3 regions of the Kluyvera sp. genome follow, and region 3 is predicted to be linked to each of the others. Evidence: predicted binding sites of a transcription regulator. Region 3 holds the regulator's gene; each other region holds the start of a gene.
The links. Region 3 encodes sigma-54, which starts transcription at its own class of promoters, with help from an activator protein. Its sites were predicted from a motif close to GTTGGCACANNTTTCGCTNT; they were not measured.
Positions count from the first base shown of each region.

Region 1: ACW14G_RS06155 (gamma-glutamyltransferase family protein) is a predicted target of sigma-54. The motif match lies at 1,777-1,796, and genes of this name have one in related genera.
Region 2: glnK (P-II family nitrogen regulator) is a predicted target of sigma-54. The motif match lies at 2,842-2,861, and genes of this name have one in related genera.

Region 1 is NZ_CBDKZX010000009.1:52,612-62,363, reverse strand. Features, by position in the region: gene oxlT (oxalate/formate MFS antiporter) at 1-100, opposite strand, end outside; gene ACW14G_RS06155 (gamma-glutamyltransferase family protein) at 132-1,739, opposite strand; gene ssb1 (single-stranded DNA-binding protein SSB1) at 1,979-2,515, opposite strand; gene uvrA (excinuclease ABC subunit UvrA) at 2,768-5,593, shown strand; gene ACW14G_RS06140 (MmcQ/YjbR family DNA-binding protein) at 5,594-5,947, opposite strand; gene aphA (acid phosphatase AphA) at 6,171-6,884, opposite strand; gene tyrB (aromatic amino acid transaminase) at 7,084-8,277, opposite strand; gene alr (alanine racemase) at 8,414-9,493, opposite strand; gene dnaB (replicative DNA helicase) at 9,531-9,752, opposite strand, start outside.
Region 2 is NZ_CBDKZX010000006.1:23,380-33,131, reverse strand. Features, by position in the region: gene ACW14G_RS04040 (SmdA family multidrug ABC transporter permease/ATP-binding protein) at 1-931, shown strand, start outside; gene ACW14G_RS04035 (SmdB family multidrug efflux ABC transporter permease/ATP-binding protein) at 924-2,702, shown strand; gene glnK (P-II family nitrogen regulator) at 2,911-3,249, shown strand; gene amtB (ammonium transporter AmtB) at 3,283-4,569, shown strand; gene tesB (acyl-CoA thioesterase II) at 4,709-5,569, opposite strand; gene ACW14G_RS04015 (YbaY family lipoprotein) at 5,788-6,288, shown strand; gene ACW14G_RS04010 (MGMT family protein) at 6,366-6,677, opposite strand; RNA gene ffs (signal recognition particle sRNA small type) at 6,843-6,939, shown strand; gene ACW14G_RS04000 (hypothetical protein) at 7,247-7,495, shown strand; gene ACW14G_RS03995 (hypothetical protein) at 7,492-7,707, shown strand; gene yczR (MocR-like transcription factor YczR) at 7,798-9,225, opposite strand; gene yczE (membrane protein YczE) at 9,313-9,752, shown strand, end outside.
Region 3 is NZ_CBDKZX010000066.1:10,383-20,134, forward strand. Features, by position in the region: gene kdsD (arabinose-5-phosphate isomerase KdsD) at 1-55, shown strand, start outside; gene kdsC (3-deoxy-manno-octulosonate-8-phosphatase KdsC) at 71-637, shown strand; gene lptC (LPS export ABC transporter periplasmic protein LptC) at 634-1,209, shown strand; gene lptA (lipopolysaccharide ABC transporter substrate-binding protein LptA) at 1,178-1,732, shown strand; gene lptB (LPS export ABC transporter ATP-binding protein) at 1,739-2,464, shown strand; gene rpoN (RNA polymerase factor sigma-54) at 2,510-3,943, shown strand; gene hpf (ribosome hibernation promoting factor) at 3,966-4,253, shown strand; gene ptsN (PTS IIA-like nitrogen regulatory protein PtsN) at 4,309-4,797, shown strand; gene rapZ (RNase adapter RapZ) at 4,831-5,685, shown strand; gene npr (PTS phosphocarrier protein NPr) at 5,682-5,954, shown strand; gene mtgA (monofunctional biosynthetic peptidoglycan transglycosylase) at 6,066-6,785, opposite strand; gene arcB (aerobic respiration two-component sensor histidine kinase ArcB) at 7,012-9,351, opposite strand; gene ACW14G_RS17875 (TIGR01212 family radical SAM protein) at 9,564-9,752, opposite strand, start outside.

The sequences.
Region 1 (9,752 bases), on a different contig from region 3:
ATTTTGGTGCCACCAAAGGTTCTCTGAGAACGGTCATTTTACGCTCCAATAGACGAAAAAATGTCGCCAGAAAGCGGGCGCGTTTTACGCGCCGCGTCATTCCAGGAATGTTTCAGTTGGAAAATGCTGGGTTACCAGCGGGCGACGCCACCGTCGCTACGCGGGTCGCTTCCGCCTTCCAGCATGCCGTTGCCATGCCGGAGGATTGCCCCGGCATGGCCCATGAGGTCGTCGTAAGGGGGGTAAATCTCGACGTCATGGCCGTACTGTTTGAGGGTGTCGGTAGTCGCCGCTCTCAGGCGGCTTTCAATCTTCAGCGTGTCGCTGCTCTCGCCCCAGGTGCGCCCTAAGAGCCAGCGCGGAGCGGCGATAGCCGCCTGAGGCGTCATGTTCTGATGGAGAATGCGGTCAAAAACGGTCGCCAGGGTTTGCGGCTGGCCGTCGCCGCCCATGCTGCCGTACACCAGCGCATCGCCGTTGGCCAGCCTCGCTAAACCAGGGTTGAGGGTATGGAACGGCAGGCGCCCCGGTTGAAGCGGGTTGGTGGCACTCGGGTCCAGCGAAAAACTGCTGCCGCGGTTTTGCCAGATGATGCCGCTATCGGCGAGGATCACCGCGCTGCCGAACTCGTGATAGATGCTCTGAATAAAGCTGACCGCGGTGCCGGAGCCGTCGATAACGCCCATCCAGATGGTATCCGCCGGCCCGCGCCCTTTGCCCCAGACTTGAGCCCGGTCGGGCACAATCTGCGCGCTAAGCTGAGCAATATTGTCTGCCGTCAGCAGCGACTGTGGGTCAAGCGTCATGTGGGCCGGGTCAGTGATATGGCGATCGCGCAGAGTGAACGCCAGCTTGGTTGCTTCGACACAGTGGTGAACAAAATCGGTTTCGTCGGCAATTGCGCCTTTTTTACGCTGCTGCTCAATCATGCCGGTAATCAGCAACGAAACCAGCCCCTGCGACGGCGGCGGGAGGTTGTAAACCGTTCCAATCTCCGTTTCCAGCGCCAGCGGCTTCACCCGCGCCGCGCGATAAGCATCAAGATCGCTAAACCGCAGCAAGCTCCCGGCGGCTTCCAGTTCGCTGGCGATCAGGCGGGCGGTCTCACCATGATAAAAATCCCCAAGCCCATGGGTTGCCAGGCGTTCCAGCGTATTGGCAAGCGCGGGCTGAAACAGTAAATCGTCAGGGGTGAGCGCCTGGCCTTCCGGCGCAAACAAGCCGCAAAATCCGGGATACTGGCCGAGCTGCGGCAATCGCGCGGTAATTTGTTTATGCAGCCCGGAGGTGACCGGCACGCCCTCGCGCGCATAGTGAATAGCATCGTGCAGCAGGCGCGTTAACGGCAGCGGCGCATTATCCGTACGCTCTCCCGCCCACTCCAGCGCGCGCTCCCAGCCTCCAACCGTGCCCGCGACGGTATTGGCCGCCAGCGGGCCGCGCACCGGAACCTGCGTGTAGCCCGCCTGGCGATAAAAATCGATATTTGCTTTTTCCGCCGCAAAGCCACAGGCCTGAATCGCCACCGGCTCCTCGCCGGGCCGGGAAATTAACCAGAATCCATCGCCGCCGATGCCGTTCATATGTGGGTAAACCACCGCGATGGTCGCCGCCGCAGCCACCATCGCCTCAACCGCATTGCCGCCGTCGCGCAAAACGGCCACCGCGCTCTCCGCGGCCAGCGAATGCGGCGCAACGGCCATGCCCTGCATACATTTAGCTGATTGGATTTGAGTCATCGTCTGCACCTTGCCTACATGTGTGTATACACGGATGTAGGCACAAAGCGTGCCAATTGTTATTTTTGTTAATTATCTTATTGTTATGTGAATAACCCTCAAAAAACGGCGATTAACGCGGGGCAATTCGCGCACCGAAGCGGTGCTGATGTAGGCTGTTGGTGCGCATTAAAAAAGCAAAAACCCCGCCGAGGCAGGGTTTTGAGAGTGCTGATGAGCGCCGTCGAAACGGCGGCAAATCAGAACGGGATATCGTCGTCGAAATCCATCGGCGGTTCGTTAGAGGGTGCCGGAGCGGACTGCTGCTGCGGGCGAGACTGCGCGCCGCCGCTGAACTGGTTGCCACCCTGCGGCTGCTGAGGTTGACCCCAACCGCCCTGCTGCTGGCCGCCGCCCATGTTGCCACCTGCCGGTGCGCCGCCGCCCTGACGGCCACCCAGCATCTGCATGGTGCCGCCCACGTTCACAACCACTTCCGTGGTGTATTTTTCAACGCCGGACTGATCGGTCCATTTACGGGTACGCAGCTGACCTTCGATATAAACCTGAGAGCCTTTACGCAGGTATTCACCCGCCACTTCCGCCAGTTTGCCAAACAGCACAACGCGGTGCCATTCGGTCTGCTCTTTCATTTCACCGGTCGCTTTATCACGCCAGGATTCGGAAGTAGCCAGCGTAATGTTGGCAACTGCGCCACCATTCGGCATGTAGCGCACTTCCGGGTCCTGGCCCAGATTACCGACGAGAATCACCTTGTTGACGCCTCTGCTGGCCATGATTGTCTCTCCTGAATACGATTCTTGATTAAGTGTAAACGCGCGAGTGTACCATTTCCAGACGGTATTTTGGTAGCTGCGAGGCGTATTCCAGTAAACATCTTACCGCTATGCAAATTTTCATCGGCATCCTGAATCGGCGTCCCTATACTGTATATTCATTCAGGTTAAGTTGTGTCATAATTAGCCGTTTCTGCCGTTTGTCCTTCAAACAAACCAGGCAAGCCGTGTATCTTCTACCGGGAAAGGTGAATGGATAAGATCGAAGTTCGGGGCGCCCGCACCCATAATCTCAAAAACATCAACCTCGTCATCCCTCGCGACAAACTGATCGTCGTGACCGGGCTGTCCGGGTCTGGCAAATCCTCACTGGCATTCGACACCCTCTACGCCGAGGGACAGCGCCGCTACGTAGAATCACTTTCTGCCTACGCGCGCCAGTTCCTGTCGTTGATGGAAAAGCCGGACGTCGATCATATTGAAGGGCTGTCGCCGGCGATTTCTATTGAGCAGAAGTCGACCTCGCACAACCCGCGTTCAACGGTAGGCACCATCACCGAAATTCACGACTACCTGCGCCTGCTGTATGCGCGCGTCGGCGAGCCGCGCTGCCCGGATCACGATGTGCCGCTGGCGGCGCAAACCGTCAGCCAGATGGTGGATAACGTGCTGTCGCAGCCGGAAGGCAAACGCCTGATGCTGCTGGCCCCGATCATTAAAGAGCGTAAGGGCGAGCACACCAAAACCCTGGAGAACCTGGCAAGCCAGGGCTATATCCGCGCGCGTATCGACGGCGAGGTTTGCGACCTCTCCGATCCACCGAAGCTCGAGCTGCAAAAGAAACACACCATTGAAGTGGTGATTGACCGCTTCAAGGTACGCGACGATCTCGCCCAGCGCCTGGCGGAGTCTTTTGAAACCGCGCTGGAGCTTTCCGGCGGTACGGCGGTGGTCGCCGATATGGACGACCCGAAAGCGGAAGAGCTGCTGTTCTCCGCCAACTTCGCCTGCCCGATTTGCGGCTACAGCATGCGCGAGCTGGAACCACGCCTGTTCTCCTTCAACAACCCGGCGGGCGCCTGCCCGACCTGTGACGGTCTGGGCGTACAACAGTACTTCGACCCGGACCGCGTCATCCAGAACCCGGAGCTGTCGCTGGCCGGCGGCGCGATTCGCGGCTGGGATCGTCGTAACTTCTACTACTTCCAGATGCTGAAATCGCTGGCCGACCACTACGAATTCGACGTGGAAGCGCCGTGGCAAAGTCTGAGCGCCACCGCGCAGAAAGCCATTCTCTACGGTTCCGGCAAAGAGTCGATTGAGTTCAAATACATCAACGATCGCGGCGATACTTCCGTGCGCCGCCATCCTTTCGAAGGCGTGCTGCACAACATGGAGCGCCGCTATAAAGAGACGGAATCCAGCGCGGTGCGCGAAGAGCTGGCAAAATTCATCAGCAACCGTCCGTGCGCCAGCTGTAATGGTACCCGTCTGCGTCGCGAAGCGCGCCACGTCTACGTAGAAAACACGCCGCTGCCGACCATCTCCGACATGAGCATCGGCCATGCGATGGACTTCTTCAATAACCTGAAGCTCTCCGGCCAGCGGGCAAAAATCGCTGAAAAAGTGCTGAAAGAGATTGGCGATCGCCTGAAGTTCCTCGTGAACGTTGGCCTAAACTACCTGACGCTCTCCCGTTCCGCAGAGACCCTCTCCGGCGGTGAAGCCCAGCGAATCCGTCTGGCGAGCCAGATTGGCGCGGGGCTGGTCGGCGTGATGTACGTGCTTGATGAGCCGTCCATCGGCCTGCATCAGCGCGATAACGAACGCCTGCTTGGCACCCTGATTCACCTACGTAACCTCGGTAACACGGTGATCGTGGTCGAACACGATGAAGACGCGATTCGCGCCGCCGACCACGTCATCGACATTGGCCCAGGCGCCGGTGTCCACGGTGGTCAGGTGGTGGCCGAAGGCACGCTCGACGACATTATGGCGGTGCCAGAGTCGTTGACCGGCCAGTTCATGAGCGGCAAACGCAAAATCGAAGTGCCGAAGCAACGCGTTCCGGCTAATCCGGAAAAAGTGCTGAAGCTGACGGGGGCATCAGGCAACAACCTGAAAGACGTGACCCTGACGCTGCCGGTGGGTCTGTTTACCTGCATCACCGGCGTCTCCGGTTCCGGTAAATCAACGCTGATTAACGATACGCTGTTCCCGATTGCCCAGACGCAGCTAAATGGCGCAACCATCGCTGAACCGGCGCCGTACCGCGACGTCCAGGGGCTTGAGCATTTCGATAAGGTCATCGACATCGACCAGAGCCCGATTGGCCGCACGCCGCGTTCCAACCCGGCCACCTACACCGGCGTGTTTACCCCGGTGCGTGAACTGTTTGCCGGCGTGCCGGAATCCCGTTCGCGCGGCTATACGCCTGGCCGTTTCAGCTTTAACGTCCGTGGCGGGCGCTGCGAAGCCTGTCAGGGCGATGGCGTAATCAAAGTGGAAATGCACTTCCTGCCGGATATCTACGTGCCGTGCGACCAGTGCAAAGGCAAACGCTATAACCGCGAAACGCTGGAGATTAAGTACAAGGGCAAGACCATCCACGAAGTGCTGGATATGACCATTGAAGAGGCGCGTGAGTTCTTCGATGCCGTGCCGGCGCTGGCGCGTAAGCTGCAAACCCTGATGGACGTGGGCCTGACCTACATTCGTCTCGGCCAGTCGGCAACCACCCTCTCCGGCGGTGAGGCCCAGCGCGTGAAGCTGGCGCGCGAGCTATCAAAACGTGGTACCGGTCAGACGCTCTATATTCTCGACGAGCCGACCACCGGCCTGCACTTTGCCGACATCCAGCAGCTGCTGGAAGTGCTGCATCAGCTGCGCGACCAGGGCAACACCATCGTGGTGATTGAACACAACCTGGACGTCATTAAGACCGCGGACTGGATTGTCGATCTCGGTCCGGAAGGCGGCAGCGGCGGCGGTGAAATCCTCGTTTCCGGTACGCCGGAAACAGTGGCGAACTGCGAAGCCTCGCATACCGCGCGTTTCCTGAAACCGCTGTTGCAGTAATTACGAGTACATCTGCTGCCGGACGGCTTCCGGCAGCAGATCCACCGCCAGCTGATAGGACGCGTCCACCAGATAGTAAATTTGCGAATTCGGCAACGAGCCGTCGAGATAAACGGTGCTCCAGTGCGCTTTATTGAGATGACGACTTGGGCGCACGTCTTTATGCTGCTGGCGCAGCAGTTCTGCCAGTTCGGGGCTGGTTTTCAGCGCCACCGCCGGGCGGTCTTCCACATCCTTTACCATTGCAAAAAGCACATCAGCGACTTTAATCTGCGTCGCTTTCCAGTCACTGTGCACGCTCTGTTCCGCGCCACGTTTAGCCATGCAGTACAGCAGAAGATCCGAACTGGTCATTGTTATACCCCTTAGTCTCGCGAGCCACCTTGTGCAGAAAAGCATCATCTCAGTGTGCAACAAGACGCCGAAAGGATAAACCTCTCAGCGCCTGATTTTGACTAAAAAAGCATCATTTATTGGTGCAAATGGTAGGCCGGATAAGCGAAGCGCCATCCGGCAGCATAGAGCAGATTGCCGGATGGCGGCGTAAACGCCTTATCCGGCCTACAACGGTTTGCCGTTAGTACTCGGAGTTAACGATCACTTCTTCGTTAAACGCACCGGCCTGCGGTAGAGGGCGGTATGTCGAGTTAGACGCGCGCAGGACGCGGATACCACGGGCGCCGACTTCACGCGCGGCGGTGATGTCGTTATCGGAATCACCGTAGAACACCCTGATATTCTTCTCTTTTAGCCACTGGGTCTTGGTGTTCTGGCCCGGTTGGTCGCCGGCAAAAATCACCGGATTCATGTTAACGCCCGGGATCAGGAAATCATCCTGCAGCGTTTTCGACACGGTTTCGGTTTTAGTCTGGCTGCGACCGGTCACGAAGTAAATGCTGTCGCCGCGCTTAACGTGCATGGCAATCAGCGAACGAGCGACCTCTTTCGGGATGCTGAATGCGTCCCAGCCGTTGTTCATTTTTTCCCAGAACTCTGGGTTTTTCAGGTAATCCTGGCTGTCCGGGGAGTAGGTTCTTTGCCCACGCCAGAAGCCAGGGCTTGAGAACAGCACGGTGTCATCGATATCAAAACCGACCGCCATTGGCGGATGCCCCATCAGGCTATTTTCAATCTGCGCCACGGAGACCCAGTGAATCGGCGCCTGTTCGGCCAGCTTCGCAACATCGGTTCCGGGGTAAAGTGGAGAAGGCGACGACGCATGGGCCGTCACCGTAGAATTCAGTGCAAATAACAAGCAGACGGCACTGAGAGCTTGCGTGATCTTGCGCATATTTTCCCTTAATTCGTCGAGTCGTTATTGTAATAAAGTGGGCGGTACTTCAAAGAAAGCCACTGGCGACCTTACCGTCTGAGGGGTACGAATGAAAGGGATTTCTAAGATTAATCCTGAAAAAACCAGGGGGATCACACTTTGCGTTGAAGAGTGACTCTGGCCCGGAATCGGCCTCCAGACCAGAGTGAGTGCTCGCTTACATTACAGCAGCAAAGGCTTTTGCCACGCGCTGAACATTGCGACTGTTCAGCCCTGCCGCACACATACGACCGCTGGCTATCAGGTAAACGCCAAACTCGTCGCGCAGGCGATCAACCTGTGCAGCGCTCAGGCCGGTGTAGCTAAACATCCCGCGCTGTTTGAGCAGATAATCGAAATTGCCGTCTGGCATCTCTTCTTTCAGCACATTCACCAGCGCATGACGCATCTCCAGAATACGCGTACGCATCCCTTCGACTTCCGCCAGCCACATCGCCTTCAGCTCAGCATCGCCGAGGACTGCCGCCACAATCTGCGCGCCAAAGTTTGGCGGGCTGGAGTAGTTACGGCGTACCGTCGCCTTCAGCTGACCCAGCACGCGCAGCGCGGTTTCATGATCTTCACAGATAATCGACAGGCCGCCGACGCGTTCGCCGTACAGTGAGAAGATTTTGGAGAATGAGTTGCTGACCAGTGCGGGCAGGCCCGCGTCGGCAATCGCGCGGATCGCATAGGCGTCTTCTTCCATGCCCGCGCCAAAGCCCTGATAGGCGATGTCGAGGAACGGAATCAGGTCGCGCGCTTTCAGCACCTCAACCACGCCGTCCCACTGGGCATTGGTCAGATCGGCACCCGTTGGGTTATGGCAGCACGGGTGCAACAGCACGATGCTGCGCGCCGGCAGCGTGTTCAGTTTCTCCAGCAGCGCTGCGTAACGCACGCCGTTGGTTTCGCTATCAAACCATGGATAGGTGTCGACGGTAAAACCTGCGCCTTCAAAGATCGCAATATGGTTTTCCCAGGTCGGGTCGCTGACCCAGACGCCGGAATCCGGGAAGTAGCGCTTGAGGAAATCCGCGCCCACTTTCAGCGCGCCGGAGCCGCCAAGCGTTTGGATGGTGGCCACGCGCTGCTGCTGGAGAACCGGGTGGTCCGCGCCAAACAGCAGCGGCGCCACGGTATGACGGTAGCTGTTCAGCCCTTCCATCGGCAGGTACAACGACGCGCCGTGCGGCTGCGCATTAAAGCGCGCTTCCGCTTCAGCGACCGATTTCAGCTGTGGAACAATGCCGTTTTCGTCATAGAACAGGCCGATGCTGAGGTTTACTTTGTCGCTGCGCGGATCTTCTTTGAAACGTTCCATTAATGAAAGAATGGGGTCGCCCGCATAGGCGTCAACTTTTTGAAACACGCGATGGTTCTCCGGGTTTACAGAAGGCAGGAAATAACACAATAAACCGGATGGGAAGGAAGATCGAGCGGTTGTTGCGGTTGGTGAAAAGATTGCCGGATGGCGGGGTAAACGCCTTATCCGGCACGCTACAGGCTTAATCGATATACTTCATCGCCACCCGCGAGGTCAGGCGCGTAATAAGTTCGTAAGCACTTACTTTCGTAATTTCCGCGATGCGTTCCACCGGCAGACCTTCGCCCCACAGAATGACCGTATCACCGGTTTTGTCCTGTGCCTGCGGGCCTAAATCGACGCAGATCATGTCCATCGCCACGCGGCCAACAATCGGCACTTCGCGGCCATTCACCAACACCGGCGTACCGGACGGCGCGGCTCGCGGGTAGCCGTCACCGTAGCCCATCGCCACCACGCCCAGACGGGTATCGCGTTCGCTGACCCAGGTGCCGCCGTAGCCAACCGGCTCACCCGCTTTGTGTTCGCGCACAGCAATCAGGCTGGAAGTGAGCGACATGACTGGCTGCATGCCGAAATCCGGCCCCCACGGTTTCTGCTCCAGCGGCGATACGCCGTAGAGGATAATGCCGGGGCGCGCCCAGTCGAAATGCGACTGCGGCCACAGCAGAATGCCGCCCGACGCTGCGATAGAGCGCAACCCCGGCTTGCCTTCGGTAAAGGTGGCGAAAATATCCAGCTGTCGCTCGGTGGCGCCACAGTCCGGCTCATCGGCGCGGGCAAAGTGGCTGACAATATTCACCGGCTGACGAACGTTTTTGCAGGCGCTCAGGCGCTGATAGAAGGCTTCCGCCTGTTCCGGGCGCACGCCCAGGCGGTGCATGCCGGTATCGAGCTTCATCCAGACGGTCACCGGCTCGCTCAACACGGCGGTTTCCAGCGCTTCAAGCTGTTCGATGTTATGCACGGCGGTGTGCAGGTGCTGCCCGGCAATCGTCGGCAGGTCGGTCGCGTTGAAGAAGCCTTCCAGCAGCAGGATCGGCTGAGTAATGCCGCCCTCACGCAGGCGCAGCGCCTCTTCAAGACGGGCAACGCCAAAAGCATCGGCGTCGGGGAGCGTTCGCGCGGTCTCGAGGAGGCCGTGTCCGTAAGCGTTCGCTTTCACCACCGCAACCAGCTTGCTGGCAGGCGCCAGTTCACGCAGACGTTGCAGGTTGTGTCGCAGAGCGCGGCGGTTAATGACTACAGTTGCCGCTTGCATTTGTGTTCCTTGATAAGTGTTTGCTTAATCGATGTTGTTATTCGTCGTCGTACTGCGGGCCCGCGTAATTATCGAAGCGCGACCATTGACCGTTAAACGTCAGGCGCACCGTGCCGATTGGGCCGTTACGCTGTTTACCGATAATGATCTCGGCGATGCCTTTTAAGTCACTGTTTTCGTGATAAACCTCATCACGGTAGATGAACATGATTAAGTCGGCATCCTGCTCGATGGAGCCGGATTCACGCAGGTCGGAGTT
Region 2 (9,752 bases), on a different contig from region 3:
GTACCTTGGGTTGATGATTTGGCCGATGCTGGCGCTGGCGTGGATGTTCAATATCGTCGAGCGCGGCAGCGCAGCCTATAGCCGCATTCGCACTTTGCTGGCGGAAGCGCCGGTGGTGAACGATGGCGTCCAGCCGGTGCCGGAAGGGCGCGGTACGCTCGCGCTGGCGATACACCGCTTTAGCTACCCGCAAACCGACAAGCCGACCCTTGAGGAGGTTAACGTCACGCTGAAACCGGGGCAAATGCTGGGCATCTGCGGGCCGACCGGCTCTGGAAAATCGACTATTCTGGCGCTGATTCAGCGCCACTTCGACGTAGATGACGGTGAGATCCGTTTCCACGATATTCCTCTACGCCAGCTTCAGCTCGATGCCTGGCGCAGCCGTCTGGCGGTCGTCAGCCAGACGCCGTTCCTGTTTTCCGATACGGTGGCCAGCAATATCGCATTGGGCTGTCCGAGCGCCACGCAGGAAGAAATTGAACGCGCGGCGAAGCTGGCCTGCGTGCATGAAGATATTCTGCGTCTGCCACAGGGTTACGACACCGAAGTGGGCGAGCGTGGCGTGATGCTCTCCGGCGGGCAAAAACAGCGCATTTCGATTGCTCGCGCGCTGCTGCTGGACGCTGAAATCCTGATTCTCGACGACGCGCTGTCGGCGGTTGATGGCCGTACTGAGCATCAAATATTGCATAACCTGCGTCAGTGGGGCGAAGGGCGGACAGTCATTATCAGCGCCCATCGCTTATCGGCGCTGACTGACGCCAGCGAGATCATCGTGATGCAGCATGGGCATATTGCCCAGCACGGGCAGCATGAACAGCTGGCGGCGCAGGCGGGCTGGTATCGTGATATGTACCGTTATCAACAGCTGGAAGCCGCGCTGAACGACGCGCCGGAAGAAGAGAAACCGGAGGAAGTGAATGCGTAGTTTCGGGCAACTGTGGCCAACCTTAAAACGGCTGCTGGCCTACGGCTCGCCGTGGCGTAAGCCGCTGTCGATTGCCGTGGCGATGTTGTGGGTGGCGGCTGCCGCTGAAGTGAGCGGGCCGCTGCTGATCAGCTATTTTATCGATAATATGGTGGCGAAAGACATTTTGCCGTGGGGGAAAGTGGCTGGTCTTGCGGCGGCCTATATTGGCCTGCAACTGCTGGCCGCGACGCTGCACTATAGCCAGTCGCTGCTGTTTAACCGCGCGGCGGTCGGCGTGGTGCAACAGCTGCGAACCGACGTGATGGATGCCGCGCTGCGCCAGCCGCTAAGCGAATTTGATACCCAGCCGGTTGGTCAGCTTATTTCGCGGGTAACCAACGATACCGAAGTGATTCGTGACCTTTACGTGACCGTGGTGGCTACGGTACTGCGCAGCGCGGCGCTGATTGGCGCCATGCTGGTCGCCATGTTCAGCCTCGACTGGCGCATGGCGCTGGTAGCGATTGTCATTTTCCCGGCGGTCATGACGGTGATGGTGATTTATCAGCGTTACAGCACGCCGATTGTACGCCGCGTGCGTGCGTATCTTGCCGACATCAACGATGGTTTTAACGAAGTGATCAACGGCATGAGTGTGATCCAGCAGTTTCGCCAGCAGGTGCGCTTTGGCGAGCGTATTGGCGAGGTCAGCCGTTCACACTATATGGCGCGTATGCAAACCCTGCGGCTGGACGGCTTCCTGCTGCGCCCGCTGCTGAGCCTGTTTTCCTCGCTGATCCTCTGTGGGCTACTGATGTTGTTCGGCTTTAGCGCGCAGGGAACGATTGAGGTGGGGGTGCTGTACGCCTTTATTAGCTACCTGGGGCGTCTGAACGAACCGTTGATTGAGCTCACCACCCAGCAGTCAATGCTGCAACAGGCGGTGGTCGCCGGGGAGCGCGTCTTTGAGCTAATGGATCGTCCGCGCCAGCAGTACGGCGAGGATATTGCGCCGTTAGCCAACGGTGACATTGATATTGATAACGTGTCGTTTGCCTACCGTGGCGACAAAATGGTGCTGCAAAATATCTCGCTGTCGATTCCGGCGCGGAGCTTTGTGGCGCTGGTCGGGCATACTGGCAGCGGCAAGAGTACGCTGGCCAGCCTGCTGATGGGCTATTATCCGCCGAACGCAGGGGAGATTCGCCTCGGCGGTCGTCCATTGTCGAGCCTGAGTCATCAGGTGCTGCGCCAGGGGATCGCCGTGGTGCAGCAGGATCCGGTGGTGCTGGCGGATTCGTTCTTTGCCAACGTCACGCTGGGGCGTGATATCAGTGAGGCGCAGGTCTGGCAGGTGCTGGAAACGGTGCAACTGGCGGAGCTGGCGCGCAGCATGAGCGACGGTATCTATACCCATCTTGGCGAGCAGGGCAATAACCTCTCGGTTGGGCAGAAACAGCTGCTCGCGCTGGCTCGCGTGTTGGTTGATACCCCGCAGGTGCTGATTCTCGACGAAGCGACCGCCAATATCGACTCCGGTACCGAGCGCGCTATCCAGCAGGCGCTGGCCGCCGTGCGTCAACACACCACGCTGGTGGTGATTGCTCACCGTTTATCGACTATCGTCGAAGCGGACACCATCATGGTGCTTCATCGTGGGCAGGCGGTAGAGCAGGGGACGCATCAGCAACTGCTTGAAGCAAAAGGGCGTTACTGGCAGATGTATCAACTGCAGTTGGCCGGAGAAGAACTGGCCGCCAGCGCTCAGGACGATGCTTTGACCGCCTGATGCACCAGAGACAGGCATTTTTCTAACAGAATGCATTTGTGACGCGCATCATGCACTCGCATGGTGCGTTTTTCTTTTTTGTCCCACGATTTCCCGCACACCATCCCTGATTATCCCGCATGAATGCCGTTTTTTCATTTCTGGCACGCCCCTTGCTTTATCTGTTGTGTGTTCGCAGCCACTACCGAATTCTGACTGGAGGGGATCTATGAAGCTGGTTACCGTGGTAATCAAACCATTCAAACTCGAAGACGTTCGCGAAGCGCTGTCTTCTATTGGCATTCAGGGCTTAACGGTGACGGAAGTGAAAGGCTTTGGTCGCCAGAAAGGTCATGCAGAGCTTTACCGCGGTGCGGAATACAGCGTCAACTTCCTGCCGAAGGTAAAGATTGATGTGGCTATCGCCGACGATCAGCTCGATGAAGTCGTCGACGTCATCAGTAAAGCCGCTTATACCGGAAAAATTGGCGACGGTAAGATTTTTGTCGCCGAACTGCAGCGCGTAATCCGTATTCGTACCGGCGAAGCCGACGAAGCGGCGCTGTAATTCCCAGACAGCACAGTGATAGGGATTGAGATGATGAAAAAAACAATGGTAAAAACGGGGTTGAGCGCGCTGGCGCTGTTGCCGGGTCTGGCGATGGCGGCACCGGCGGCGGTGGATAAAGCGGATAACGCCTTTATGATGATTTGTACCGCGCTGGTGCTGTTTATGACCATTCCGGGCATTGCATTGTTCTACGGCGGTCTGATTCGCGGTAAGAACGTGCTCTCGATGCTGACGCAGGTCGCGGTCACCTTCGCGCTGGTGTGCGTACTGTGGGTGGTTTACGGCTACTCGCTGGCCTTCGGCACTGGCGGCAGCTTCTTCGGTAGCTTCGACTGGATCATGTTGAAAAATATTAAAATCACCGATCTGATGGGCTCCTTCTATCAGTACATCCACGTGGCGTTCCAGGGCTCCTTCGCCTGCATCACCGTGGGGCTGATTGTCGGCGCGCTGGCGGAACGTATTCGTTTCTCTGCGGTGCTGATTTTCGTGGTGATTTGGCTGACGCTTTCCTACATCCCGATCGCCCATATGGTGTGGGGCGGTGGTCTGCTGGCGAGCCACGGCGCGCTGGACTTTGCGGGCGGCACGGTGGTGCACATTAACGCGGCGGTAGCCGGTCTGGTGGGCGCGTACCTGATTGGTAAACGCGTAGGCTTTGGTAAAGAAGCCTTCAAACCGCACAACCTGCCGATGGTGTTTATTGGCACGGCGATCCTCTATTTTGGCTGGTTCGGCTTCAACGCCGGTTCCGCCAGCGCGGCGAATGAAATTGCCGGTCTGGCCTTTGTGAACACCGTCGTCGCGACTGCCGCCGCTATCCTCGGCTGGGTCTTCGGCGAGTGGGCGCTGCGCGGCAAACCTTCGCTGTTGGGGGCCTGTTCCGGTGCAATTGCAGGGCTGGTGGGTATCACTCCGGCATGCGGTTATATTGGTGTCGGCGGTGCGCTGATTCTGGGTATTGTGGTGGGTCTGGCCGGTCTGTGGGGCGTGACTTCCCTGAAACGCTGGCTGCGTGTGGATGACCCCTGCGACGTGTTCGGTGTCCACGGGGTGTGCGGCATCATCGGCTGTATTCTGACCGGTATCTTTGCTTCAACTGCGCTGGGCGGTGTGGGGTACGCTGAAGGCGTCACCATGAGCCATCAGGTGCTGGTGCAGTTAGAAAGTATCGCCATCACTATCGTTTGGTCCGGCGTTGTGGCCTTCATCGGTTATAAAGTGGCGGATCTGACGGTGGGTCTGCGCGTGCCGGAAGAACAGGAGCGTGAAGGTCTGGACGTCAACAGCCACGGCGAAAACGCCTACAACGCCTGATAACGCCTGTCACCCGGCCGAGCATTGCGAAGCCGGGAATCCGCCGACACTGACGTTTGCGCCTCATTCGACGGATCATGAGTTATCTCCAAAGCCAAAAAAGCCTCCCTTTGGGAGGCTTTTTTGTGCGTGAAGCGCATTAGTTGCGGTTACGCATGACGCCTTCCTGCACCGTCGAGGCGACCAGCACGCCATCCTGAGTATAGAATTCGCCGCGCACAAAACCGCGCGCGCTGGAGGCCGAGGTGCTTTCCACGCTGTAGAGCAGCCATTCGTTCATGTTGAACGGACGGTGGAACCACATCGAATGGTCGATGGTCGCCACCTGCATGCCTGGCTCAAGGAAGCCAACGCCGTGCGGCTGCAGTGCCACCGGCAGGAAGTTAAAGTCCGAGGCATAGCCGAGCAGATACTGGTGGATGTGCAAATCATCCGGCACCGCGCCGTTAGCGCGCATCCATACCTGGCGGCGCGGTTCAGCGACGTGCCCCTTCAGCGGGTTGTGGAACTCAACCGGGCGAATTTCCAGCGGCTTATCGCAGAGAAACTTCTCTTTGGCCTGCGGCGGCAGCAGATGCGCCAGCGAGCGGGCGATGTCGGTTTCAGAAGGTAGACCGTCCGGCGATGGCGCGGCTGGCATGCTTTTCTGATGCTCGTAGCCCGGTTCCGGCGCCTGGAAAGAGGCAGTCATATAAAAGATCGGTTTACCGTGCTGAATGGCCGCGACGCGGCGGGCGCTAAAACTGTTGCCGTCGCGCAACACTTCGACGTCGTAAACGATCGGTTTTTGGCTGTCGCCCGGGCGCAGGAAGTAGCTGTGGAACGAGTGTACCAGTCGATCGGTCGGGACCGTTTCTTTCGCGGCATACAGCGCCTGGCCAACAACCTGCCCGCCAAAGACCTGACGGAGGCCAAGATCTTCACTCTGGCCGCGGAACAGACCTTCTTCAATTTTTTCCAGATTTAATAATGTCAGCAGATTCGATAGCGCCTGGCTCATTGATACCCTCTATATTTTTACTGTCACAGCGTCAGGTGAATGTTTCCATTATAACGCAGTTTCGCCAGTGGTCCGATGGGTTCAATTATCTGAATAATGGGGCATTTGCAGGCATTAATGTGAAATATGTGCCACACTTGAGCGGTAAAAGTTGTTAAGGCGATGTCACTCAATTGAGAAAACAGCCTTAATTTGAGTGAGCGAAAAGGAGAATGCTAATGAAACTCGTGCCGATCTTAAGCGGTCTGGCGATTGCGCTGACCCTCGCGGGCTGTGCCCAGACTCACCAGCAAAGTCAGAATCAGACGCCTGCGCCGCAAGCAGCAACTCAAGCTGAGGCCATTACCGGCCCGACCGTCTCTGGTAACGTGTGGATTCGCCAGAAAGTGGCGCTGCCGCCGGAAGCGGTGCTGACGGTCACGCTGTCGGATGCTTCCCTGGCCGATGCGCCGGCAAAAGTGCTGTCGCAGAAAGTGACCCGTACTGAAGGTAAGCAGGCGCCGTTTAGCTTTGTGCTGCCGTATAACCCGGCAGATATTCAGCCTAACGCCCGCATCCTGTTAAGCGCGGCGGTGACCCTCGACGGTAAGCTGCTGTTTATTACCGATACTATCCAGGAAGTCATCAACCACGGCGGTACCAAGGCCGATGTGACCCTGGTTCCGGTACAGCAAACCGCGGTACCGGTGCAGGACACCGCGCCGGTTCAGGTGCCGTAAATGAAAATGCCCTCCAGCGAGAGGGCATTTTTTTGTTCGCCGCAGACTGACGACTTCGGTGCTGTGACGCCAGAATCTCAATATCGCCAACGATACTTCTGCATATCAATTTGTCCGCTCCCCGATACCTGCACCCCTTCAGCCAGCAGCGCCTGACGCTGGCGTTGAAGATCCGGCCCGGTAAGCGATATTGCGCCGTGACGGTTTACCACCCGGTACCACGGCAGCGTTGAGCCTTCCGGCAGGCGTTTGAGCACGCCGCCTACCTGCCGCGCGGCGCGCGGGGAACCAGCCAGCCGGGCGACATCGCCGTAGGTCGTCACATACCCTTCCGGAATGGAGGCGACGATTTGCCAAACGCGTTGGGGGAAAGAATCTAAAGCATCCATAGTCAGTTCCTGAAGGCAGAACCTTTAGCATAATCAGCCTGATGTCCCGTGTGAAGGGAGGATTGCGCAAGAATCCAGCAGGTAGAAGCGGATAGCTTGCAATTGCCTGCTTCAGCAGGGATAATGCGCCAGCGCGTTGGGTAACAACGCTCTCAATGGGGGCTCTGTTGGTTCTCCCGCAACGCTACTCTGTTTACCAGGTCAGGTCCGGAAGGAAGCAGCCAAGGCAGATGACGCGTGTGCCGGGATGTAGCTGGCAGGGCCCCCACCCATTTGTATTTCCTCTTCTTTTTCATTCTCCGTAACGTTATTAATCCCTTTATTTATTAAGGTTATTCTCGCCTGCGCGTCAATTAAGCTTCATTTATTTGTAATAATACTGTCATGTACGTGTCATAAATTGTATTTAAATTAATATTGGGTATTTATATTGCCTGTTGTGTTAAAAATATATTTGTGGAATGTGTTGTTGAGTTCATGTATTAGTTATTACAGAAATAATACACAAAACCATTTTTCAGTGGTTAACACACGCGTTCGGGATGACGCGTTGCTACGGGAAGGTAAACATGACAATTGCAGTGCTGAACGTAAAAATTGATGAGACCGTTAAAGAGAAACTTCGTCACTATGCTGAGGCCAATGGCCTGACTTTAGGGGCCGCGGCGGAGAAGCTACTGTTGTCGGGCTTTACGGCGGAAGAAGAGGCGGGTGTATGTGAAGACGACATCGATAGCCAGCATACGGAAGAGGATGTCGCCCCCTTTACACCTAAAGAAATCAAAGCATTACGTAAATTACTGAAGAAGAGAAAATGAAACAGCAACCGACAATAGCGTGTAACTATAGTGAAGCCTGCGCTCTGTTACGCTCGGGCTACGTCAAGCATGTTCTTCTTAACTGGAACGTCGGCAGCGATGAATTCTTTCGTATCGCCTCTGACTGGTGTGATACCGGGGCAAAAATTAAGAAAGAGGGCGAATCTTTCGTTATTTCACTGAAAGGCTTTCCGATTCCTCCGCAGCACTAATATATTCTTTTATTTGGCGTTATCTTTTTAAAGAATATATCAGCGCCAGGCCGGTTTCGTTATTGGGTGGCGAGATAGGTATGCGCACGGTTAGATTATTTTTCGCATCTTATTTCCCCCGGACTGGCCTGCTAACGTTGCCCATATTGGCTGCAACGTAGTGAACGCGCGACGCAGCGTTTCATCATCCAGGGTGAAGGGAAGACGTAAATTTCGCTCGCCGCTTCCGGCCAGACCAAAACGCGTCCCCACGCCAATATGAATTCCGCTGCCTTCCGCGCGCGCGGCAAAACGTGTCGCCATCATTTCCGGTAGTTCAACCCAAAACGACAGTCCGCCCTCCGGCATCCTGAATTTCCACTGTGGGAAATACTCCTGCATCAGCGAGGCACACATGTCGCGACGGGCTTTCAGCTGATGACGTCTTGCGGGCAGCAGAGTACTTTCGTTTTCCAGTAACCAGCAGGTGGCCAGCTGTTCCAGCAGCGGCGAACCTAAATCCAGGGTATCCCGGGTTTGAACCAACGCGGCAATGGTTTGTGACGATGCGCGGATCCAGCCCAGTCGTAATCCGCCCCAAAAGCTTTTGCCGGTTGAACCCACGCTAATAATCGGCGCCTCGCGGTTAAAGGCCGCCAGTGGAGGCGGCGGCGGCGCGTTGTACCATAAATCGACCATGGTTTCGTCCACGACCAGCGTCGTGCAGGTGCGGGCCGCCAGATCGGCGACGGTCTGCCGCGTGGCGCGATCCATGCATTGCCCGGTGGGGTTTTGAAAATCGGGCATCAGATACGCCAGGCGCGGGGCCGTCTGGGCAATGATCGCCGCCAGCCCATCGGTATCCCATCCCCGGTCCGGCAGCGGCAGAGCCACCGGACGGCAGGAAGCTCCCTCAATGGCGGAAATCGCCAGCGGATAGGTGGGTGTTTCCACCACCACCCGATCGCCCGGCCCGGTCAGATAGCGCAGAATCAGCGCCAGCCCGCTGACCGCCCCGTTCACCAGCATAATTTCATCGGCATGAGTAGCCAGACCGCGAGCGGTGTAGCGTTGGGCAATCGCCTCGCGTAACACGGGCAGGCCATGCTGATCGTAGCCTGTCGTAGCAAGGTACTCCGGCAGCATCGATAGCGCGTGGCTATAGGCCTGGTGAATTTCTGCCCCTGCCGCCAGCGCGGCGGTAGAGAGATTCAGCGTTTGGGCGGTATTTAAGCGTGGCGTGGACGGGCGGTTTTCACCAGCTAGTCTCACCGTCGAGCCACTGCCCTGACGGCTCTGTACGTAACCCTCATCACGCAACTGCGCCAGCGCGCTGGCAATGGTCGTACGGCTAACGCCAAGTGCGCTGGCAAATTCGCGCTCGCCAGGCAGACGGGTATCCAGCGGCAGTCGGCCATCAAGAATCAGCAACCGCAGCGCATCGGTCAGCTGGTGCCAGAGCGGCGTGGAAGAGGGGCTTTCCTGCCACTGACCGAGCAGGCGAACTAATGATTGGGTGGCGGAACGTCGGCGCATCAGAGCAGTCCACTTTTTAAAAACTGGTCATTAATCATAATGCCATTTTTGTCGATGATGAAAGCATCAATACGACAGGCAGAGGTATTTATGTTACGCCGACTGATTCAGCTTTATATCGGATTAATACTTTACGGCGTCTCGACTGCCGTTTACGTGCGCGCCAACCTGGGAGCCGACCCATGGAACGTTTTTCATCTCGGCGTTGCCGGACTGGCATCGATGGATATTGGCATGGTGATGATTCTCACCGGTGCGGCGGTACTGTTGCTGTGGATCCCGCTGCGTCAGCGTCCGGGGCTTGGCACCATCAGTAACGTGATTGTGCTCGGGCTGGCGGCAGACGCGACGCTGTCGCTGATGCCGCCGCTGGAATCACTCTGGTTACGTGCCGTGCTGTTGCTGCTGGCGGTCCTGCTGAATGCGCTGGCCACCGGGATGTACATCGGCGCAGGGTTTGGCGCAGGTCCGCGCGATGGGCTGATGACCGGTATTCACGCCCGGACCGGCTGGCCGATCCGGCGGATTCG
Region 3 (9,752 bases):
CCATCTGCTAGGTGTGATACATATGCACGACCTACTGCGCGCAGGCGTAGTGTAATCAAGGATATAAAGAATGAGTAACGCTGTCGCATCGGTCGCCACCTGTTACGGGCCGGTGAGTCCACAATTTATCGCCAGGGCGGAGAAAATCCGCCTGTTGATCCTCGACGTCGACGGGGTGCTGTCCGACGGCCTGATTTATATGGGCAACAACGGTGAAGAGCTAAAGGCCTTTAACGTGCGCGACGGCTACGGCGTGCGCTGCGCCCTCACCTCTGGTATCGAAGTAGCGATTATTACCGGGCGAAAAGCTAAACTGTTAGAAGACCGCTGCGCTACGCTGGGTATCACGCATCTCTACCAGGGACAGTCGGATAAACTTATCGCCTATCGTGAACTGCTGGCGAAGCTGAGCCTACAGCCGGAAGAAGTCGCCTACGTGGGCGATGACCTGATCGACTGGCCGGTGATGGCAGAGATCGGCCTGAGCGTCGCGGTGGCGGATGCGCACCCGCTGCTGCTGCCGCGCGCCGATTACGTCACGCGCATTGCGGGCGGACGCGGTGCGGTACGCGAAGTCTGCGACCTGCTGCTGCTGGCGCAAGGGAAGCTCGACGAAGCCAAAGGGCAATCCATATGAGTAAAACCAGACGTTGGGTTATCATTCTGCTATCGCTGGTCGCACTTGTCCTCATCGGCCTGAATCTCGCCGACAAAGACGACAGCGGCCCGATCGCGGTAAACACTGGCGATCCAACCTATAAAAGCGAACATACCGATACGGTGGTGTACAGCCCGGAAGGCGCGCTCAGCTATCGGTTAATCGCCGAGCACGTGGAGTATTTTTCCGATCAGGGTCTGTCGTGGTTTACTCACCCCGTATTGACGACTTTTGACGCCGCGAAGGTGCCAACCTGGTCGATTAAAGCCGATAAAGCCAAGCTGACCAGCGACCGCATGCTGTATCTCTATGGGCACGTTGAAATCAACGCGCTGACAGAAGACGCACAACTGCGTAAGATTACGACGGATAATGCCCAGGTGAACCTGATAACTCAGGACGTTTCCTCTGACGATCTGGTGACGTTATACGGAACAACATTTAATTCCAGCGGCCTGAAAATGCGCGGCAATTTACGCAGCAAGAACGCCGAGCTGATTGAAAAGGTTAGAACTTCTTATGAAATCCAGAACAAACAAACTCAGCCTTAAGCTGGCGCTCGTCGCTTCTCTGCTGGCCGCCAGCCTGCCGGCAATGGCCTTAACCGGCGATACCAATCAGCCGATTCATATTGAATCCGATCAGCAGTCGTTGGATATGCAGGGCAACGTCGTGACCTTCACCGGTAACGTCGTCGTGACCCAGGGCAGCATCAAAATCAACGCCGACAAAGTGGTCGTCACCCGCCCGGCAAACCAGCAGGGTAAAGAAGTGATCGACGGCTACGGCAACCCGGCCACGTTCTACCAGATGCAGGACAACGGTAAGCCGGTGAAAGGTCGCGCGTCGAAGATGCACTATGAGCTGGCAAATGATTTCGTGGTGCTGACCGGCAATGCTTACCTTGAACAGCTGGACAGCAACATCAAGGGCGACAAAATCACCTACCTGGTGAAAGAGCAGAAAATGCAGGCGTTTAGCGACAAAGGCAAACGCGTCACCACCGTTCTGGTTCCGTCCCAGCTACAGGACAAATCCAAGGACCAGGCTCCGGCACAGAAGAAGAGTAACTAATTCGTTATGGCGACATTAACTGCAAAAAATCTGGCGAAGGCCTACAAAGGCCGCCGCGTCGTGGAAGATGTCAGTCTGACCGTCAACTCCGGTGAGATTGTGGGCCTGCTTGGGCCGAACGGCGCGGGTAAAACCACCACCTTCTACATGGTGGTCGGCATCGTGCCGCGCGATGCGGGCAATATCATCATTGATGACGAAGACATCAGCCTGCTGCCACTGCACGCTCGTGCCCGCCGCGGTATCGGCTATCTGCCGCAGGAAGCGTCGATTTTCCGTCGTCTGAGCGTCTACGATAACCTGATGGCGGTGCTGCAGATCCGCGACGATCTCAGTAATGAGCAGCGAGAAGACCGCGCCAAAGAGCTGATGGAAGAGTTCCACATCGAACATCTGCGCGACAGTCTGGGCCAGGCGCTTTCCGGTGGTGAACGCCGCCGCGTTGAAATCGCCCGCGCGCTGGCGGCAAACCCGAAGTTTATCCTGCTGGATGAACCGTTTGCCGGCGTTGACCCGATCTCCGTTATCGACATCAAACGCATCATCGAACACCTGCGCGACAGCGGCCTTGGGGTACTGATTACCGACCATAACGTCCGTGAAACGCTGGCAGTGTGCGAACGCGCTTACATCGTCAGCCAGGGGCATCTGATTGCCCACGGGACACCGCAGGAGATCCTGGAAGACGAACATGTTAAACGCGTGTATCTTGGGGAAGACTTCAGACTCTGATAGGGTAGTGGTTATCGACGTTAGCGGGAGATATTCGTTCTGAACATGAAGCAAGGTTTGCAATTAAGGCTCAGCCAACAGCTTGCCATGACGCCCCAGTTACAGCAGGCCATTCGTCTGTTGCAATTGTCTACGCTGGAACTTCAGCAGGAACTCCAGCAGGCGCTGGAGAGCAATCCCCTGCTCGAGCAAACCGATCTTCACGATGAAGTAGAGACTCAGGAAACCGTCGATAACGAAACGCTGGACAGCGTAGACGCGCTGGAAAAGCCGGACATGCCCGAAGAGCTGCCGCTTGACGCCAGCTGGGACGAAATCTACACCGCCGGAACCCCTTCCGGTACCGGGGCGGACTATCAGGACGACGAACTGCCGGTTTATCAGGGTGAAACCACCCAGTCACTTCAGGATTACCTGATGTGGCAGGTAGAGTTAACGCCGTTTACCGATACCGACCGGGCGATCGCCACGTCGATCGTCGACGCGGTGGATGACACCGGCTACCTGACCGTCACCGTCGAAGATATCCGCGAAAGCATCGGCGATGACGAAATTGGCCTGGACGAAGTGGAGGCGGTACTTAAACGCATCCAGCGTTTCGATCCGGTTGGCGTAGCCGCCAAAGATCTCCGCGATTGTCTGCTGATCCAGCTGTCACAATTTTCAGCAGACACGCCGCGTCTGGATGAAGCGCGCCTGATTATCAGCGATCATCTCGATCTGCTCGCTAACCACGATTTCCGCTCGCTGATGCGGGTCACCCGCCTGAAAGAAGACGTACTGAAAGAAGCGGTCGATCTGATCCAATCGCTGGATCCGCGCCCGGGCCAATCGATCCAGACCGGTGAACCGGAGTATGTGATTCCAGACGTACTGGTGCGCAAGGTCAACGATCGCTGGGTGGTCGAGCTGAACGCCGACAGCATTCCGCGCCTGCAGATTAACCAGCATTACGCGGGCATGTGCAACAACGCCCGCAACGACGCCGACAGCCAGTTTATTCGCAGCAACCTGCAAGAGGCAAAATGGCTGATCAAGAGTCTTGAGAGCCGCAACGATACGCTGCTGCGCGTCAGCCGCTGCATCGTCGAGCAACAGCAGGCCTTTTTCGACCTTGGCGAAGAGTACATGAAACCGATGGTGCTGGCTGACATCGCCCAGACCGTCGAGATGCACGAGTCCACCATTTCGCGTGTTACCACGCAGAAGTATTTGCATAGCCCACGGGGCATTTTCGAGCTTAAATATTTCTTCTCCAGCCACGTCAGCACCGAGGGCGGCGGCGAAGCCTCGTCCACGGCCATTCGGGCGCTGGTTAAGAAATTGATTGCCGCGGAGAATCCCGCGAAACCACTGAGCGACAGTAAGCTGACCACCATGCTCTCTGAACAGGGTATCATGGTGGCAAGGCGCACCGTTGCAAAGTACCGAGAGTCTTTATCCATTCCGCCGTCTAACCAGCGTAAACAACTGGTCTGACACAACTGATAAGGAAGACACTATGCAGCTCAACATCACTGGACACAACGTCGAGATCACCGAGCCGATGCGCGAATTCGTGACCACGAAATTCAGCAAGCTGGAGCAGTATTTCGAGAGGATCAATCAGGTCCATATTGTGTTAAAGGTGGAGAAACTGACGCACATCTCGGATGCGACATTGCACGTGAACGGCGGCGAACTTCATGCCAGCGCGGAAGGGCAGGATATGTATGCCGCCATCGACGGTTTGATCGATAAACTGGCGAGACAGTTAACCAAGCACAAAGATAAACTAAAACAACATTGATTGTCCGAGCGATCGCCCGATATGCCTGCATATCGGGCGATGCTTAGGTGAAATTATGACAAATAACGATTCGGCTCTACAACTGAGCAATGTCCTTAACCAGGAATGTACCCGCAGTGCTGTGCACTGTCAGAGTAAAAAACGTGCGCTGGAAATCATCAGCGAGCTGGCGGCGAAACAGCTTAGCCTGCCGCCGCAGGTGGTGTTCGAAGCCATTCTGACCCGTGAAAAAATGGGCAGTACCGGCATCGGCAACGGCATCGCCATTCCTCACGGCAAGCTCGAAGAAGATACGCTGCGTGCGGTCGGTGTGTTCGTGCAACTCGAAACGCCAATCGCCTTCGACGCTATCGACAACCAGCCAGTCGATTTACTCTTTGCGCTGCTGGTGCCGGCTGACCAGACTAAAACCCATCTGCATACGCTTTCCCTGGTGGCAAAACGTCTGGCAGATAAAACCATTTGCCGCCGCTTGCGCGCCGCGCAGAGCGACGAAGAGCTGTATCAAATCATCACCGATACGGAAACCCACGATGATGCGTAATGGACATCACATCGTACTGAGGAGAAACGGTACATGGTACTGATGATCGTCAGCGGCCGCTCTGGCTCGGGAAAATCAGTGGCCCTGAGGGCGCTGGAAGATATGGGCTTCTACTGCGTTGATAACCTGCCGGTAGTGTTGCTGCCAGAGCTGGCAAAGACGCTGGCCGACCGCGAAATCTCGGCGGCCGTGAGCATCGACGTGCGTAACATGCCTGAAACCCCGGAAATCTTCGAACGGGCAATGGAAAACCTGCCGGAGAACTTTTCCCCGCAGCTGCTGTTCCTCGACGCCGACCGCAACACGCTGATTCGTCGCTACAGCGACACTCGCCGTCTGCACCCGCTCTCCAGCAAGAATCTGTCGCTGGAAAGCGCGATTGATGAAGAGAGCAACCTGCTGGAGCCGCTGCGCTCTCGCGCCGACCTGATTGTCGACACCTCCGAGATGTCTGTTCACGAGCTGGCAGAAATGCTGCGCACCCGTCTGCTGGGCAAACGCGAGCGCGAGCTAACGATGGTGTTCGAATCCTTCGGCTTCAAGCATGGTATTCCTATCGATGCCGACTACGTGTTTGACGTGCGCTTCCTGCCAAACCCGCACTGGGATCCGAAACTGCGCCCAATGACCGGCCTCGACAAACCGGTTGCCGCGTTCCTCGACAGGCACACAGAAGTTCACAACTTTATTTACCAGACCCGCAGCTATCTTGAGCTATGGTTACCTATGCTGGAAACCAACAACCGCAGCTATCTGACGGTTGCGATTGGCTGTACCGGCGGTAAGCACCGTTCGGTCTATGTTGCCGAACAGCTGGCTGACTACTTCCGCTCGCGCGGTAAGAACGTGCAATCTCGTCATCGGACGCTGGAAAAACGCAAATCATGACCGTAAAGCAGACCGTGGAAATCACCAACAAGCTGGGCATGCATGCGCGCCCGGCGATGAAGCTGTTTGAACTGATGCAGCATTACGATGCGGAAGTGCTGCTGCGCAATGATGAAGGCACCGAAGCCGAAGCCAATAGCGTGATCGCGCTGCTGATGCTGGACTCTGCCAAGGGCCGTCAGATTGAAGTGGAAGCCACCGGTCCGCAGGAAGAAGAAGCGCTGGCGGCGGTGATTGCATTGTTTAACGCCGGGTTTGACGAAGACTAGTCGGCGCCCGGCGACAAACGCAAAGTCTGTAGGCCGGATAAGACGTTTACGCCGTCATCCGGCAATACCACGGTGCTGTGCATGATGGCGCGATGCTTATCAGGCCTACGGTTAATACAGTTTATTATCCCGCATAAACCCCTCCCCGCCGAGCTGGCGCATCTGACGTAAAATCCACGCCTGACGGCTACGCACATACCCGGATGGGGCATTGGCTTTAAAGCGGATCGGGTTAGGCAGCACCGCGGCCAACAGCGCGGCTTCCGCCATGGTCAGCTTGCTGGCCGGCTTGTGGAAATAGCGCTGCGACGCGGCTTCCACGCCGAAAATACCGTCGCCAAATTCAGCGATATTCAGGTAGACGGTCAAAATACGTTTCTTACTCCACACCGTCTCCATACCCAGAGTCAGGCCTGCTTCCAGCCCCTTACGCACCCAGCTACGCCCATCCCACAGGAACAGATTTTTCGCCGTCTGCTGCGACAGCGTCGAGGCACCGCGAATGCGGTTTTCGTTACGTTCGTTGTGCGCCAGCGCCTTTTCAATTGCCGACACATCAAAACCCCAGTGGTCAGGGAATTTTTGATCTTCGGCGGCAATGACCGCCAGCCCCATCCACGGTGAAATCTCATCCATGTTGACCCAGTCAGAATGGGCTACGTAGCCGAAATCCCCCGTTAACCAGGCACCCACCTGGCGCTCAATCATCACTGCGGAGAATGGCACCGGCAAGATACTGAACACTGCAATACCGCCGCCCCAGAATAGCGCCAGCATCAGCAACAGCCGCCAGGCCAGACGTTTAAGCCTGGCTATACTCCTTAAAGCCATCTTGTTCTCGCTAACTCTCTGACGCTGATTAATATTTCTGATTAAGTCGTTACGCTTCACACATTTTACTGATTCACGTAACAAACATTTTAAGTTTTGCTATCTTATTGAGCGTGCAATCGTATTTCAGGTTGTGTCAAAAAAATCAAAATCATGTCAATCATCTGACGCAACCACCAGTTCCCTGGTGTTGGCGCAGTATTCGCGCACCCCGGTCAAGCCGGGGTCATTTTTTTCCTGCACTGGCAACCCACGCTTTCAGCACCGCGACGTCGTGCTGCCATTCAGATTTCATTTCTTCGACCCATTCACCTACGTTATCCCACCATGCCGGCAGATCCGGGGATTGAATCTGCTGCCCCAGCTGTTGGAGATGACGTAGCCCGACGGAACCAGCAGCGCCTTTGATTTTATGGCCTTCTTCAACAATACCTTTTTGGTCGCGAGCGGTCAGGTTCGATTCCAGTACCGCCAGATAGCCCGGCATCATCTTCTCGAATACGGCCAGACCATCGGTGATCAGCTTCGGCCCAACCAGTTCGATGTACTGCTCCAGCATCGCAATATCGAGCAACTGCTGCGACTTGTCGTTATCACTCTGGCTCACGGTCCTCTCCTCTTCGTCTGCAGTGGTATCCCAGAACTTCTTGATCATCGCCGTCAACGCCGGAACCGAGAGCGGTTTACTCAGTACGTCGTCCATACCGGCGTCCAGATACTCTTTTTTGTCCTTCAGAACGTTCGCCGTCAGCGCCACCAGCGGCGGCAGATCATCGGCATGGTATTTGCGCGTTAGCTCGCGAGCGATGTCCAGACCGGTCATATCCGGCAGCTGAATATCCAACAGCACCAGGTCATACTCGCCGGGGGTGAACATCTCCAGCGCGGCCTTACCGGTCATCGCGACATCAACGCTGTTGCCCAGTTTTTCCAGCACCGAGCGCGCGACGATCACGTTCAACTCGATATCTTCCACCAGCAGCACGTGCAGCGCCGGCAACGGCATATCATCTTCGTCAAACGCGTCTTCCACTTCCTCAGCCACCGCCGGGGCGTGTGCCGTCAGGATAAAGGTCGAACCGTGTCCAGGTTGACTGGAAACCTCAATATCGCCACCCATACTTTTCGCCAGACGTTTCGACACGGCAAGGCCAATGCCAGTGCCGGTGGCGGGCTTGCCGCCCTCACTGTCTTTCACCTGATAATACATGGCGAAGATTTTGTCCTGCTCTTCCTGAGGGATACCGATACCGGAGTCTTCCACTTCAAAGTGCAGCATATCGCCAGCATCGTAGCGCACGCGCACGACCACGCTCCCCTCCTGAGTGAATTTAACGGCGTTGCTGATCAGGTTCCACAGAATCTGTCGCAGACGGGTACCGTCGGTAATCACTTTATGCGGCAAAGGCAGCGTCGGCTCCATCACAAAACGCAGCCCTTTTTGCTGCGCCTGCAAACCGGACAGGTTTTCGAGATCGGCAAGGAAGCCGGTAAAATCGACTTCCTGGTTATCCAGCTGAACTTTACGGCGCTCCATTTTATCCATGTCGATAATATCATTGAAGATATTGCCCAGCGTTACCGCCGAAACGTGGATCGTTTTCAGGTATTTTTCCTGCTCCGACGTCAGGTTGGTGTCGAGCAGAATGCGGCTGAGGCCAACAATGCCGTTGAGCGGGGTACGCAGTTCGTGGCTGATGGTCGAGATAAAGGTGGTTTTGTCGCGGCTGGCGCGCTCCAGCGCATCCTGATAGCGCTTGCGTTCGGTAATATCGCGACCAAAGCCCATCAGGCCATGGCGTTTACCCACGCGATCGTAGTAAGGCACTTTACGGATTTCGAAGCACGCTTTGCGCCCGTCCGGATAATCGAGCCACTGCTCGTAGGTCAGCGAGACGTTGTGACGGAAAACTTTCTCATCGGTTTCAATAACCTTTGCTGCCGCTTCGGGGGTGTAGACATCTTCCGGATGCAGATGAATCAGCTGCTTTTCACTCTTGCCAGTCAGCAGCTCCATCGCCCGGTTACAGCCGGAAAACTCTTTATCTTCATTGCGATAGAAAACCAGATCCGGCGAAGCATCTAGGAAAGAACGCAGGAAGGAGGACTGCTGTTCAAGGCGAATCTGCGTTTCCTCACGCTCCTGCACCTCAACGCGCAACTGCTCCAGTGTCGCCAGTCGCTCGGCCTCGGCTTTTTCGCGATCGCTAATTTCCTGATTAAGTTGTGAAATGTTGTCTTTAAGCTGAACATTGAGCTTGAGGTCACGCTCACGCATCTCTTCCAGCTTTTCTACCAGCCGGGACAGGCGCTGTCGCGACTCCTCAAGCTGTTCGACCACCACAGACAGAAAATAGACCGCCCAGGGGGTGATCAGCAGGCCGAAGAAGATCGAGCGAATCACGTCGATACTTTCCACCTGGCCGTGCAGCACCATGGTGACCGCCATCTGTACCACAATCGCCAACACCACCAGCGCGAGTGCCAGCAGCAGGGAGAAACGTACCAGACCCAGCTTCATCATCAGGTCGACGTAATACTGCGCCAGCATACGGATTTGCTTCATGAGGAGTTCCTTAACGACATCATCGCTCAATAATACCCAATTCTGAGCGCGGCGCGGTAGGTTGTGCGAAAAATGCGGGGATTATCTGCTAATTGGGTCACGGAGCCATTCCCGGCGGCGCTTCGCTTGGCCGGGCTACATTGCGGTTGTAGGCCGGATAAGGCGATGCCGCCATCCGGCAATGTATACAGAGGACCAGGTGGCGCTATGCGCTATGGCTGCACCCACGGTGCGCCCAACGCCGAGCCCTGTACACCGTGTTCGTTGAGGTATTTATCCAGTTCAACCATCCCGGTCCAGCGATTTTCACACCATAACGGCGCCAGCAGCGTCGGGCGACGGGCGCTGGCGGAGATACGATGGTAAATCACCTCCGGCGGCGTATGGCGGATCATCTCACC